One region of the Pectobacterium sp. 1950-15 genome, then DNA from elsewhere that is predicted to be linked to it. Evidence: predicted binding sites of a transcription regulator. Region 1 holds the regulator's gene; the other holds the start of a gene.
The links. The regulator Fur, encoded in region 1, represses iron uptake genes when iron is present. The targets are predictions, from matches to a motif close to ATAATAATGAGAACNACTATCAA.

Region 2: the regulator Fur is predicted to act here: its motif matches at 4,081-4,103, upstream of WCT94_RS18680 (TonB-dependent siderophore receptor).

What each region holds. Positions count from the first base shown of each region.
Region 1 is NZ_JBBBQR010000005.1:76,159-83,613, forward strand. Features, by position in the region: gene ybfE (LexA regulated protein) at 1-198, shown strand, start outside; gene WCT94_RS07710 (methyl-accepting chemotaxis protein) at 340-2,013, opposite strand; gene fldA (flavodoxin FldA) at 2,903-3,430, shown strand; gene fur (ferric iron uptake transcriptional regulator) at 3,760-4,209, shown strand; gene glnS (glutamine--tRNA ligase) at 4,274-5,932, opposite strand; gene nagE (N-acetylglucosamine-specific PTS transporter subunit IIBC) at 6,108-7,455, opposite strand, start outside.
Region 2 is NZ_JBBBQR010000021.1:39,614-47,068, forward strand. Features, by position in the region: gene WCT94_RS18660 (ABC transporter ATP-binding protein) at 1-980, opposite strand, end outside; gene WCT94_RS18665 (helix-turn-helix transcriptional regulator) at 1,268-2,236, shown strand; gene WCT94_RS18670 (hypothetical protein) at 2,349-2,771, shown strand; gene WCT94_RS18675 (MFS transporter) at 2,768-4,015, shown strand; gene WCT94_RS18680 (TonB-dependent siderophore receptor) at 4,210-6,219, shown strand; gene WCT94_RS18685 (CDP-diacylglycerol diphosphatase) at 6,452-7,210, shown strand; gene WCT94_RS18690 (LysR family transcriptional regulator) at 7,347-7,455, shown strand, end outside.

The DNA of each region.
Region 1 (7,455 bases):
TCGCGTGACGAACAACTAAGAATTAACAAGCGTAATCAGCTACGTCGCGATAAAGTTCGTGGCTTGCGCCGTGTTGAATTAAAGATTAACAGCGACGCCGTTGATATCCTGAACAGCCTTGCTGAAGAGCGGAACATCAGCCGCAGTGAGTTGATTGAAGAGATGCTGCTGGCGCAGTTGGCAGAACAACAGTCCTGATTGACGTAATACGATATTCACACCTTGTGCGGCGCCATTTCTGACGCCGCCTGAACATTCACCCAAGATTAAACACTCGACCCCAGGTTAAACAACACGTCTGTTCTGACTAACATACGGTTTTTCTGATGAAAACCCGCATCAGAATTTTTCCCAGTTGTCGTTGCTGGGCGGCAACGCTTTAGCTGCGGCGGCACGTGGCGCAACCGCCTGCGCTTTCTGCATCGGTTTTGCTGCGACTTGCAGCGCTGACTGCGAGTCAGACAACTGGAACAGCGACACCGTCTGGTTCAGCAACGCCGCCTGCTCTTCCAGCGACAAGGCGGCCGACGAGGCCTGTTCAACCAACGCGGCGTTTTGCTGCGTTACGCTGTCCATTTCCGCTACGGCCTGACCAACCTGTGCAATCCCTTTGCTTTGTTCTTCCGATGCCGACGCAATCTCACCCATAATATCCGTCACGTTGGTCACCGCACGGACGATATCCTGCATGGTGTCACCAGCATCGCTAACCAGGTTGGAACCCGTATCGACACAGCGAACAGACTCAGAAATCAGCCCTTCGATCTCTTTCGCTGCCTGCGCACTGCGCTGTGCCAGACTGCGTACTTCTCCCGCCACCACGGCGAACCCACGCCCTTGCTCACCCGCACGCGCGGCTTCTACCGCCGCATTCAACGCCAGAATGTTGGTCTGGAAAGCGATGCCGTTAATCACAGTGGTGATTTCTGCAATTTTTCTCGAACTGCCAGAGATTTCCGCCATGGTTTTCACCACGTTCTCAACGATCTCGCCGCCCTTCTTCGCCGTTGTCGAAGCTTGCAACGCCAGTTGGCTAGCGTGGTTGGCGTTTTCGGCGTTCTGTTTCACCGTCGCCGTCAGTTGCTCCATGCTTGCCGCAGTTTCTTCCAGCGCGGAAGCCTGCTCTTCAGTACGTGAAGACAGATCGTTGTTGCCCGCAGCAATTTCAGAAGCCCCCTGATAGATGGAATCCGTGCTGTTTCTGATCGTGCTAACCGTGCTGGCCAGACTCCCCTGCATTTCACGCAGCAGTGGGAACAGACGACCGACACAGTTATTGCCGAAGTCCAGAATTGGCTTGCCCAGATGGCCGGAAGCAATCACGCTAAAGTGATAGCGCAGGTCATTTAATGGACGAACCAGACACACAACCAGATAACGGTCAGTCAGGAACAGCATGATCAGACCGATAACCAATCCGCTCAGCAAAATGTTCTGTCCAATCGTGGTGATTTTTTCAAAACGAACGCCTGCCGCATCGAATTTCTCTGCGCTGGCGTTACTGAATGCGGATAAAGATGCACCAAATTGGCGACTCAATGGCGGCACAACGTTCTTGGCCTGATTTTGGTAATCATCCAGTGCGTTGGCAACGGCCTTCTGGTAAAGCGGCTCAACCCCCTGAGTAACCAGATTGTTCCAGTCACGACTGACAGCCTGTACCAGCGCCGCATCCAGACCCGCATGATCGATAGCATTAAACGCCACCAAATCAGACTTCAGTTTATCCAGCGCGACAAGTGCAGAAGCCTGCTCTTTATCTGCGGCGGCATTATCACCGCTGCGGCGAGCGTCAACGGCACGCGCCAGACGGGTTACCATACGGAAGTATTGATCGTTGCCCTGGTTGATAAAATTCATATTCTGAACCAGCAAGGTGCTGGTTTTCGAGGTCGTCGTCATCTCTTTAAAAGAGAACATGGTATATATCGATACGCCACCCCAAAGGACACAAAAAATGCCCAGCACCCATAGCATAGCGGTTCTGATGGCAATATTTTTTATAAGTCTCATAGCTCACTCCAAATCAGGAAAATGGTTAAAAAGATTTTTATCGCTAATCAACCGATATGAATCAGAAAATTCACACCATGAAACAGGTCACTTCTCCCTAGCGTTCACATTTCACCGAGTTGAAAACTCAAAAACCACGCTAACTCATCGGCTAAACACAGAGAATATTTAGCGTTCTCGCTATATTTATTAATATAATTTTTTATATTGAGAATGGATGCACTTATTTTTATAGATATAAGTTTTTTAATCAGAGAGTTACCATAAAGTTCGCTACCGCCGCGCCTCACGTGCGTTGGCATCGGCATGCTGTCAATGGGCAAGGCAATTTACGCTGAACTTTCACTTTATTCTTTAACATCAAAAGGCTAAAACCTTTTCCTTCTGTATTTTCATCGTCTCATCTGTAAATGGTTATAATTCTTATTTCCATTTATTAGGAATATTCCCGAGAAATGTTACAGACTTTCAATTCGATTAAAACATTATCTTTTGTATGCATTTTAATTCTCACGAAGAGTAACGTACCGTGAGGTGACTTTTATTTCTTACAAAAAGAAGTCTGCTTTTAATTACAATCGGAATCAGTTGTAAAAATAAAAAGCATATTCATAAAAAATGAAACATTGTTATAAATAAATACCCACCAAGATATTAAGGAAATGAGCGTTTAATCCCTGACGATACCATAATCCCTATTCATTATGGGGAATTTAGCGTCGGCAGAACTGCGTTTCGTTTCTTTTACTCCCCTCCACATTTCATACGCCTTTGATTTACGCATCCTTACCGATACGAGTTTCTCCTGATGTGAGTGTCTGTTATTATTAACAGATAAGTGGGTGAAACATTACACCATACCATTAGGAATCAAGAGGTTATTCAATTCATGGCACTCATCGGAATATTCTTTGGCAGTGATACTGGCAACACTGAAAACATCGCCAAAACGATCCAACAGCAGTTAGGCACCAACGTTGCTGATGTTCATGACATCGCCAAAAGCAGCAAAGAAGACCTCGAAGGTTTCGACATTCTGCTGCTGGGTATTCCAACCTGGTATTACGGTGAAGCTCAGTGCGATTGGGATGACTTCTTCCCTTCGCTGGAAGAAGTTGATTTCACAGGAAAACTGGTTGCCCTGTTTGGCTGCGGCGATCAGGAAGACTATGCGGAATACTTCTGTGATGCCATGGGTACTATCCGTGACATTATCGAACCTCGCGGCGCGACGATTGTCGGCCACTGGCCAACAGAGGGCTATTACTTTGAAGCCTCTAAAGGGCTCGCCGACGACAACCACTTCATCGGCCTGGCTATCGATGAAGACCGCCAGCCTGAACTGACCAGCGAACGCGTAACAACGTGGGTCAAACAGATCAGCGATGAACTGAACCTGAAAGAGCTGGTTGGCTAAATCCTATTGGCTCTGATAATCCCTATCAGAGCCAAAACAGCATTGATAGGTAAAACCTTTCATAATAATTGATACATTTTTTTAACTTCTATCAGTAAACCTGTACAATAATCCCATCGGTTTTATACGTGCTTCACCATTTCCTCATTCATCAACAACGTATTGCGTTCTATACCAGTAGTGTGAATGGGGACAATATTGTTAACATTCCCTTGTTTTCATTTTGTATGTGCGGTTCTATAATTGGGACGCTATTACATTTTTTGAGCCGACCGATGTCATAGGCTAGGCAGCCTCCATTGATAAGTAAGCAACAGGACTAAACCCGCATGACTGACAACAATACCGCATTAAAGAAGGCCGGCCTGAAAGTCACTCTTCCAAGACTGAAAATACTGGAAGTGTTACAGGATCCTGTCTGCCATCACGTCAGTGCGGAAGATTTATATAAGAGACTGATTGATATGGGCGAAGAGATTGGTCTTGCTACCGTCTATCGCGTACTCAACCAGTTTGATGATGCGGGCATCGTAACCCGTCATAACTTCGAAGGTGGAAAGTCCGTCTTTGAACTGACGCAGCAGCATCATCACGATCACTTAATTTGCCTCGACTGTGGCAAAGTCATTGAATTCCGCGATGAGTCTATCGAAGCACGCCAACGCGAGATCGCAGAAAGACACGGCATTAAACTGACCAACCACAGTTTGTATCTCTACGGGCATTGCAGTGAAGGGGATTGCCGAGAGGACGAAACCCTGCACGATTCCACACGATAAATCGACCGCATAAAAAAATAAAACCGCCGAGGCGGTTTTATTTTTGTCTTCTTTCCAGTCAGCCTTAGCCAACCCAGGTATCGCGCAGCCCAACCGTACGGTTAAACACCAGATGCTCTGCACTGGAGTAAACACGATCGGCACAGAAGTAACCTTCACGCTCAAACTGATACGCTTTCTCTGCTTCTGCTTGCGCCAGGCTCGCTTCGACAAAACCTTGCGTAATCTTCAGTGAGTCTGGGTTAATCGTCGACAGGAAGTCCTCTGCCGCGCCAGGGTTTGCCACACTGAACAGACGATCGTACAAACGGAATTCTGCGGGTACCGCGTGTGCCGCAGAAACCCAGTGAATCACGCCCTTCACTTTACGGCCATCAGCCGGATCTTTGCTCAGCGTCTCTGCATCATAGCTACAGTAGATCGTAGTGATGGTGCCCTGCTCGTCTTTTTCAATGCGGTCGGCTTTGATCACGTAGGCATTACGCAGACGCACTTCTTTACCCAACACCAAGCGTTTGTACTGTTTGTTAGCTTCTTCACGGAAGTCAGCACGGTCGATATAGACTTCACGGCTGAATGCCACCTGACGTGACCCCATTTCCGGCTTGTTCGGATGGTTTGGCATCGCGACAAATTCTTCATGCCCGGCTGGCAGATTCTCGATCACGACTTTGACCGGATCCAGCACCGCCATCGCACGCGGGGCGTTCTCATTCAGATCGTCGCGGATACAGGATTCAAGCGCGGCCATTTCCACGTTGTTATCCTGTTTCGTGACGCCGATGCGCACACAAAATTCACGGATAGAGGCTGCGCTATAACCACGACGGCGCAGACCAGAGATGGTCGGCATGCGCGGATCGTCCCATCCTTCAACGACATTTTCCACCACCAACTGATTCAGCTTACGCTTGGACATAATCGCGTATTCGAGATTGAGGCGAGAGAATTCGTACTGACGCGGATGGCAAGGAATCGTAATGTTGTCCAACACCCAGTCGTACAGGCGGCGGTTATCCTGGAATTCCAGCGTACACAGTGAATGCGTGATCCCTTCCAGCGCATCGGAGATGCAGTGGGTGAAGTCATACATCGGGTAGATGCACCACTTGTTACCCGTCTGGTGGTGATCGGCAAATTTAATACGGTACAGCACCGGATCGCGCATCACGATAAAGGACGATGCCATATCGATTTTTGCTCGCAGGCAGGCCGTACCTTCCGCAAACCCGCCGTTACGCATTTTTTCAAACAGCGCCAGGTTTTCCTGCACGGTACGGTCGCGGTAAGGGCTGTTTTTGCCCGGCGCCGTCAACGTACCGCGGTATTCGCGGATTTGCTCGGGCGTCAGTTCATCGACATAAGCCAGCCCTTTACCGATCAGCTCAACCGCATACGCATGCAGTTGATCGAAATAATCAGAAGAATAGCGGACGTCGCCGCTCCATGAAAAGCCCAGCCACTCGACGTCACGTTTGATCGACTCAACGTATTCGATATCTTCTTTTACTGGGTTGGTGTCGTCAAAACGCAGGTTGCATTGCCCCTGATAGTCACGCGCGATACCAAAATTCAGGCAAATAGACTTGGCATGCCCAATATGCAGATAGCCGTTCGGCTCTGGCGGGAAACGCGTCTGAATATGGTCATGCTTACCGGACGCCAGATCTTCATCGATAATCTGACGGATAAAGTTGGTTGGGCGGGCTTCAGCCTCACTCATTCTTCATTCCTCAATGCTAAAACGACGTATAACCGACAATGATCCAACAAGCTACGCTGGGAAACAACCGTTAGTTTCATTTAATTATTCATAACGAAAAAAAAGGGCGAGATTGCCATCTCGCCCTATCAATTTCATGGACATAACACCACGTTAAACAAGTAGCACCGTCATATTAGGCCTTGTCGCGTTCCGCTTTCAGTGCGGTCGCTATCGATTCAGCCTGTGTGCCCACGACAATCTGTACGCTTTGCTTATTCAGACGAATAACGCCCGCCGCACCAAGACGCTTCGCCTGTGCATCATCCACCAGAGAGGAATCCGCCACGTTCAAACGCAGACGCGTAATACAGGCATCAATACCGAGCAGATTGTCTTTCCCACCCAGTGCCTGCAGGTAACCCCGCGCCAGTGACGCTGTATCACCTGATTTCTCGCTCGCGGATGCGGTACTCACGTCATATCCATCAGCTTCGCTACCGCTCACGGCCAGCTCACGTCCCGGCGTTAACAGATTGAAGCGCGTGATGGTAAAGCGGAACACCACATAGTAAATAACGAAAAATGCCAGTCCCTGAACAAGCAGCATGTACCACTGGGTAGCCAGCGGGTTGCGCGAAGACAGCACCATGTCCACCAGACCGGCACTGAAGCCAAAGCCGGCAATCCAATGCATGCTGGCTGCGATAAAGACGGAAAAACCAGTCAGCAGCGCATGCAGGAAATACAGCACCGGTGCCACAAACATGAAGGAGAATTCCAGCGGCTCAGTGATACCAGTAAAGAAGGAGGCAAACGCCGCCGCCAGCATAATTCCGGCTACTTTGCTTTTGTTCTCAGGGCGAGCACAGTGATAAATCGCCAGCGCTGCACCCGGCAGGCCGAACATCATAATCGGGAAGAAGCCCGCCTGATAACGTCCGGTGATCCCCACAACGGCTTTGCCTGAATCAATAGACTGTTGGCCGGCCAGGAAGTTAGGGATATCGTTGATACCCGCAACATCAAACCAGAACACGGAGTTCAGCGCGTGGTGCAGCCCAACAGGAATCAGCAAGCGGTTAAAGAAGGCATAAACCCCAGCACCTACCGAGCCCATTTGTTGGATGTGTTCGCCAAACGACACCAGAGCATTGTAAATCACCGGCCAGACGTACATTAAAATGAACGCCACCAGAATCATCAGGAAAGAAACCAGAATCGGGACCAAACGGCGTCCGCTGAAGAACGACAGCGCCTTAGGCAGTTCAACCTGACTAAAGCGGTTATACAATTCGGCGGACATCACACCGACCAGAATCCCGATGAACTGGTTTTCAATCTTGCCGAACGCAGCGGGCACCTGTTCAACAGGGATCCGTTGGATCATGGCGACAACAGCCGGTGAACACAGCGTGGTCAGCACCAGATAGCCGACAAAACCGGTCAATGCTGCCGCACCATCTTTATCTTTCGACATGCCGTAAGCGACACCGACCGCAAACAGCACCGCCATATGCCCGATAATCGCCTCGCCCGATTTG
Region 2 (7,455 bases), on a different contig from region 1:
TTTTCCGCTTCCGGCAGCGGCGACAGCGCCAGCACGTCCTGAATCCGGCTGATACTCAATCGGGTTTTCGCTACCATGTGATTCAGCGCCATCATCGGCATAACGGCCTCCGCCATGCCATTACCGAGCAGCAGCACTGCGACCCACAGGCTGAAATCAAGATCGCCAGAATGATAGAAACCGTAGGCCACCCAGCCCAGTACCAGCAGCGTTGGCAGTGGATTAAGCACGGCGAAAGAGAAACGCGCCGAGAACCCCGCCTGCTGATACCAGCACGTGAGCACATCCAGATAGTGTTCCAGCGCCTGCTGGTAGCGCCCAAACGTTGACGCGCCGGTATCGAAGGTGCGCACCACCGGCATCGCCTGCACAAATTCGATCACGGCGGTACTGACCGCTTCCCGCGCCTGGTTGTAGCGCTGGTTCATCTCACCGGCATTGCGCATCGCCAGCCTCAGCACCACAGCTCCGGCAACCAGCACCAGCAATGCCGCCAACGCTAAACGCCAGTCCAGCCAGAACAGTAACGCCCCCGTACACAGCGGCGCCACAAAAGCACGCGCATAGAGCGGCGTGCTGTCCGCCACAAACAGGTGGAGTGCTTTTACATCGTCCTGCACGATTTTCGCCAGCGAACCAGTGCCCAGGCGCTGCACCTCGCCCAGCGGGATCCGCGCCAACTGTTCCGCCAGCGCGCTGCGAATCTGATTTTCCAGCCGAAACGCAGCATAGTGAGACTGATTAAAAGCCAGCAGACGCAGCAGATAGCTAGCACTCAGGCACAGCACCGCTCCGACCATCGTCAACAGCGGCCATGACGCGGGGTGTAAAATGAGCAGCCGGATACTCCACGTCAGAAAAAGCAGAAATGCGATGCCAGCCAGAACCGACAGCCCCGACAGGCACATCGCCAGACGAACTTGCCCTCTTACGGGGTGCATAATGTGCCAGGCACGGTTCTGTGGCGCAGGATGCGGCATGGCAGCGGATGAACCGTCCTCAACAGCGGAATGTGGCATAGTTTTTCTCTTTTCTCCTTCCCGCACAGCCGCTTACCCGGAACACAAGCAAATCAACTCGACGGCGGCAATAAAGTCAGGAATAATAACTATTCTCAATTGCGTATCTACCCGATTCGAGCCGATTTCTACCCGAATCGGTATGGGATTACCGCCATCAACCGCGTTGCTATGATTGTTCAAGGTTCGGACCGCCCAATGGCCGGATCGTCCGACGACAGCAACCCGTATCTTCAGGAGCCTGCCCATTGAACGCCTCCCCACTGAAAGCCACCAGCGAGCCTGAAGTCACCATTTCGAATTTGATCGCGGAGCTGCACGTCGTACGGCCGGATACCGGTGCGGACTGTAGCCTGCTGCGCGCGACGCTTCAGGAAGGGCTGGATATTCTGGTGTGGCGTGGGCAGTTCCGGCAGCCGACAACCATGCATTTGCACGACGACTGGGGACGCGTCAATTTTTCCTGTTCGTTGCAGGGAGATTCGCAATTTGCACTGAAAGGCGATCGGGGACGGGAGCACGTGCTGAAGCAAGATTCGGGCTGCATTAGCTACACCCCGGACTGTCAGGGCACCTCGTCCTATGCCGGACGGTTTGAAAGCGTCACCGTGTCGCTGAGCCCTGAATTACTGGCTAACTGGGTGCCGGATCTCACCGGTAACCTGCAACAACAGTTGGATTCCGGCCGACTCTGCACCCACTGCGACTGCAATGCCGAAATGCGGGCAACCGCTCAGGTATTAAGCCATGCGCTGTCCAGCCTGACGCACCCGCAGCAGGCCGGTGAAAACCGCCATGCGCCGCTGTGGCTGCTGGGGCAAAGCATGATTCTAGTGAGTCTCGCCGTCGCCGGACATGCCGACGCGGTTCCCCAGCAGGACACGCTCAGCCTGGCCGATCGCCAAAAGCTACTGCGTGCCAAAGATCTGTTGCTGGCGGATCTGTCACAGGCCCCCACTATCGCCATGCTCTCCAGAGAAACCGGATTAAGCGTACTCAAGCTAAAACGCGGGTTCCGCCAGCTCTTCAATAACAGTATCTATGGGCTATTTCAGGCCGAACGTATGCAGGAAGCGCGCCGTCGGCTGTTCGTCACGGGTGCGCCCGTCATGGTGGTTGCCACCGATCTGGGCTATGCCAACGCCAGCCACTTTAGCGCCGCCTTTCAAAAGCAGTTTGGCGTTACGCCTTCTGCTTTCAAGCGCCTGAACATTTAGCAGAAAACCAACGCCCCGTTAATCCCGATGCGGGTACAAATAGACCGGATTCGGGTAGCGTCATAACAGCGAATGATTATCATTTTCTCCATGATAAGCAGGAGAAACTGTCATGCCCGATTCTATTGCAACACCACACCCTTTCCTTGATACACACGCCTGGCCGGTGGTGTTCTTACACATGCCGGAACAGGTGCCCGACGAGGAATCCGCTAACTATATGGCGCAGATCGCTCAACTGTATGCCGCACAAGAACGCTTTGTACTCTGCATGACCGGTGCCGATCTGCCCCATCGTTCCCCCGTCTTTATGAATGCTTACCTCCAGTGGACGCGCGATAACACCAGCCTGCAACAGCAATACTGCGCAGGTGCCATTCGTATCGAAAGCGACGAGGCCAAAAGGCAAAAATACGTGGAATGGGCGGAGAACTGGGCGCAGTCCGGGCAGGCACCGTATGCCTATTTTGTCGTTGCCACCTCGCTTGAAGCACAGGCGCTGGCGCTAACGCTGCTGGATAGCGACAAACCATGACAGACAGCTCGATGACACGCTACCTTCCCTATTGGTGTTTCTATCTTCATCAGGGCATGATCACCGCGCTCATTATGCAAGGCGTGGCGGGCTATTTTCGCCACGCCGGGTTGGATCTAGCGCAGCTAAGCTGGCTGTCGCTGACCTTTCTGCCGTGGATTGCCAAATGCCTCTGGGCGCCGTGGGGCGAGCGTCACGCGCTTCCTCTGCGCGGTAATCCCTATTTAGGCAGTCTGGCGCTGCTCCAGATCGCGATGGCGTCGATGCTGGTCGGGATTGGCATGATTTCACCGGAGCACTCGGTCCTGACTATCGTCATCGCGCTGATGTTATTGGCGCTGCTTTCCGCCAGCCACGATATCTATGCCGATGGCATCACGATTTGTACCACCAGCGCCGCCAGCCGCGCACTGGCGAATACCGCACAGGTCGGCGGCAGCTATCTGGGTATTCTGTTTGGTTCGTATGCGTTCCTGAGCATTGCAGAACAGGCGGGATGGCGAGGTGGCTTCTTCGCGCTGGCAGGGCTGTCGCTGCTGATGCTCATCCTGCCGCTGCGCTATACCCGGCAACCCCAAATTCAGCATCATCCGACTCAGCAAACCGTACGCCCGACGCTCAACCGTCTGACGTTCAACGCGCTCTGGCCGGTATTAGCCTTCACGGCCATTTTCTATCTGGCGATGCGCGGCATGATGGCGCTACAGACCGTCATGCTGATCGACAGACAGCTTAGCCTGAGCCAACTGGGCATCGTCATGACCGTGTACAGCACCGCCGTGAGCGGCGTAGGGATTGTGCTCGCCAACGTCCTGATTCGTCGTATGGGCGCACTGCGCTGCCTGCTGCCCGTGATGGTCACGCACGCGCTACTCGCTATCACGCTAGCCGTCGGCTATCCGCTGTTTGCGCTGAACATGTGGATCGTGCTCTTTGGCGTGGTCAATCTGGCCGCCGCCGTCGGGTTTGTCACGCTATACAACGTCCTGATGGGAGTAGTCAGACCGCATCAGCCTGCATCCGACTATGCGCTGTTCCAATCTACCGATGCCGCTGTCGCCATGATCGTGTCGATTACCGCGCTCCAGTTAGCACATCACACGAACTACCAGACCACGCTGGGCGTGCTGGCCTGCTTCGCCGTCGCCAGCCTGTGGCCCGCCAAACAGCTATCTGTGCGGCTTTCCCGCGTGTTTTCTGACGGTGCTGCACCAGCAATCATAAGCCAGCAAGGGCGGGATTAACAAAACGGAAAAATGGGCAGGCAGCCTACTGTATTCGGGTTGAAATAGACCCGATACGGGTAGATCAAAAAATGCAAACGATTATCATTTAACTTTCATCATTCTCTGTCTTACGCGCTTTCGTACCGTCATAACGCGTGTCGTGATGAAACCGTTGCCTTTGACATCGATTTTAGTTTTTCAGGGATTTCATAATGAAAATAATGCGTCTTTATCCGCTTGCCTTAACCGGCGTATTTCTCTCGTCCTGCGTTTTTGCCGCTCAGGACGATACGCTCGTTGTCTCCGCCAGCAAACAATCGCCCTATTCCGCCTCGGCCAACAACGTCTCTTCCACCGTCGTGACGGCACCGGAGCTGAAAGATGCGGGTGTCACCAGCACTGACAAGCTGACCCGCGTGATGCCCGGCCTGAACCTCGGTAATAACGGCAGCCTGCTGTTCCCCTCGATCTCACTGCGCGGCGTGTCTTCCGCACAGGATTTCTACAGCCCGGCGGTGACGGTCTACGTAGACGGCGTACCGCAGCTCGCCACCAACACCGTGCAGACACTCTCCGATGTGGAAAGCATTGAAATGCTGCGAGGCCCGCAGGGAACGCTGTACGGTAAAAGCGCACAGGGCGGCATTATCAACATCGTGACCCAGCAGCCGGACAGCACGCCGCGCGGCTATGTCGAAGGCGGCGTCGCCAGCCGCGACGGCTATCACGGCAAAATCAACCTCAGCGGCCCCATTCAGGATGGTCTGCTATATGGCAGCGTCACGCTGCTGCGCCAGGTCGATTCAGGCGCGATGACCAACCCCGCGACGGGTAGCGACAACCTCGGCGGGACAAAATCCAGCGTCGGAAATCTTCGGCTGCGACTGGCTCCCGAAGGCCAACCGTGGGAAACCAGTCTGGCACTAACGGAAGACTGCACGCGCGCCACACAGGATACCTATCTGCCGTTTGGCGATGCGAAAAACCGGACGCTGGAGATCGCCGCGGGCGCACCCGATCCTAAACTGCGCCGCTGCACGCACAGCCAGTCACTAAGCGGAAAATACACCACCGATAACTGGATCTTCAGCCTGATCGGCGCATGGCAGCAGCAGAATTATGACCGCACCTTCCCGAACGGTACGCTGATTGCCGACATGCCGGAGCGCTGGAATCAGGACGTGCAGGAACTGCGTGCGGCGACACACGGCGCAGGCCGCACGGTAGATATGGTGTTCGGCCTTTACCGACAGAACACACGTCAGAAACTCGATCTGACCTACATTCAGACAGGTTCTCCGTTTATGAAAAGCAATGCCAATACGTCAACGGAGACGTTAGCCGCCTACAGCGATCTGACCTGGCACCTGACCGACCGTATCGATCTGGGCGGCGGGCTGCGCGTATCGCACGATAAAGCCGAAACCCGTTACCGCCAGCAGTTCTCCGGCATGAACGTGGGCGACAGCAATAGCGTCGATGACGATCAGGTACTGGGACAGCTCTCCGCCAGCTACCTGCTGAATAATGACTGGCGTGTCTATACCCGCGTCGCACAGGGCTACAAGCCAACTGGCTTTAACTATTCGCCTGCTGCTGGCACGCAGGCTATTCCGTATAGTGCGGAGAAATCGATTAACTATGAAATCGGCTCGCGCTATCAGAGTGGCGATGTGCAACTTCAGGGCGCGGTCTTCCACACCCATACGCGTGATATGCAGCTGTATTCCGGCCCGGTCGGTATGCAAACGCTTAGCAATGCAGGCCGCGCCGACGCCAGCGGCGTAGAGATGATGCTGAAGTGGCAATTCGTTCCCAACTGGTCATGGGATATCAACGGTACTTATGTCCGTTCTGAATTTACGGGCGATAGTGAGAGCTATCAGGATAAACGCGTCCCCTTCGTCCCGCGCTACGGTGCCGGCACCAGCCTGAACGGATTGATTGATACCTCGTTCGGCGCGTTAATGCCACGTCTGGCCTTCAACGTGGTAGGGCCGCACTACTTCGACGGCGACAACGCGCTGCGTCAGGGCACCTATACCACAACCGACCTGCGCCTCAGTTGGCAGGCGACCGACCGGGTGAATATCGCCGGCTATGTGGATAACGTCTTCGACCGCCGCTATCGCACCTTTGGCTTCATGAGCGACACATCGGGCTACGCACAGGTCAACGAAGGTCGAACCGTTGGCGTGGACGTGCGGGTCGACTTGTTCTGATTCCTGTCGTTTTCTCGCTGCCTTTTAATCACATTGCTATGCAGGTTAAAAGGCAGCGTCGCGTGCTATTCCACCACCGCTCTCTCTTACAATCCCTTACCGATTAGCCCTTCTCCTTTCACCAAAGTCATATTAATGACATCGCAGCGGCCCCATACTGACTTGTCACTGACTGATCATGCCCCGTTTTTCCCTGCTACTTAGCGCTTGGTGCGCCTGCCGGAGACCCGTCATGAAACGCAACACGATCTTGATATTCACTGTTTCTGCCATCATTTTACTCGCAGCGGCCGCGACAATAGGGTGGAAGGTTAGCCGGGGAAACAGCAATGCACTGTGGGAGATCGTCAGCGAACAGTGCGTGCCCAATCAGCAGCGTAATGGCAATTCCGCGCCCTGTCTGGAAGTCAATCTGGCAGAAGGTTACGTGCTTTTTGATGACAGAAACGGCCCCTATCATGACCTGCTGCTTCCAACGGATAAAATCAGCGGTATAGAAAGCCCTGAACTCTTACAGCAAAACACACCCAATTTTTTTATGCAGGCATGGGACAGACGCGGCCATCTGTCGCACGAAGCGGGTAAACCGATCAAAGATGATTATCTTTCGCTGGCGATTAACTCGCGCTACGGCCGCACGCAAAACCAGCTGCATATCCACATTGCCTGCCTGCGCCCGGAAATTTATCAGACGTTGAACCAGCAGTTTTCAACGCTCTCTGCCGACTGGAAAACGCTGCCAGTGAAAATTAACGGACACGTCTATCTGGCAAAAACGCTCACGGCGAACGAACTGACGCAAAGCGATCCGTTCAAAACACTCGATCGCTACGCCCAGCAGCGGAATGAATCTATCGGCAAATACGGCCTCGCAATGGTCTCCACGCCAGCCGGCGAAAAGGTGCTGCTCGCCAGCGGTCTTGACGTGTTCAATATGAGCCTCGGATCGGTGGAAGAAATTCAGGACTTTTCCTGTGCGCTGGCGAAATAGCCGCTGGCCGCGTCAGACGGCGGCCTGAAGACCGTTAGCAATCAATTCGCTATAACTTATGACTTTTTGTTCATTGCGTTGCCAGCCAACCTCCGCCTAAAAAGTGGGGAAAATCGATAGGTTAGGTAGCTGCAACATGCATCTGGATTTACGGCAATTACGCAATTTTCTTGCGCTGGCCGAACATGGGAGTTTTGTACAGGCCGCAGAAGCCGTCTGTTTGTCACAGTCGGCATTCAGCCGCA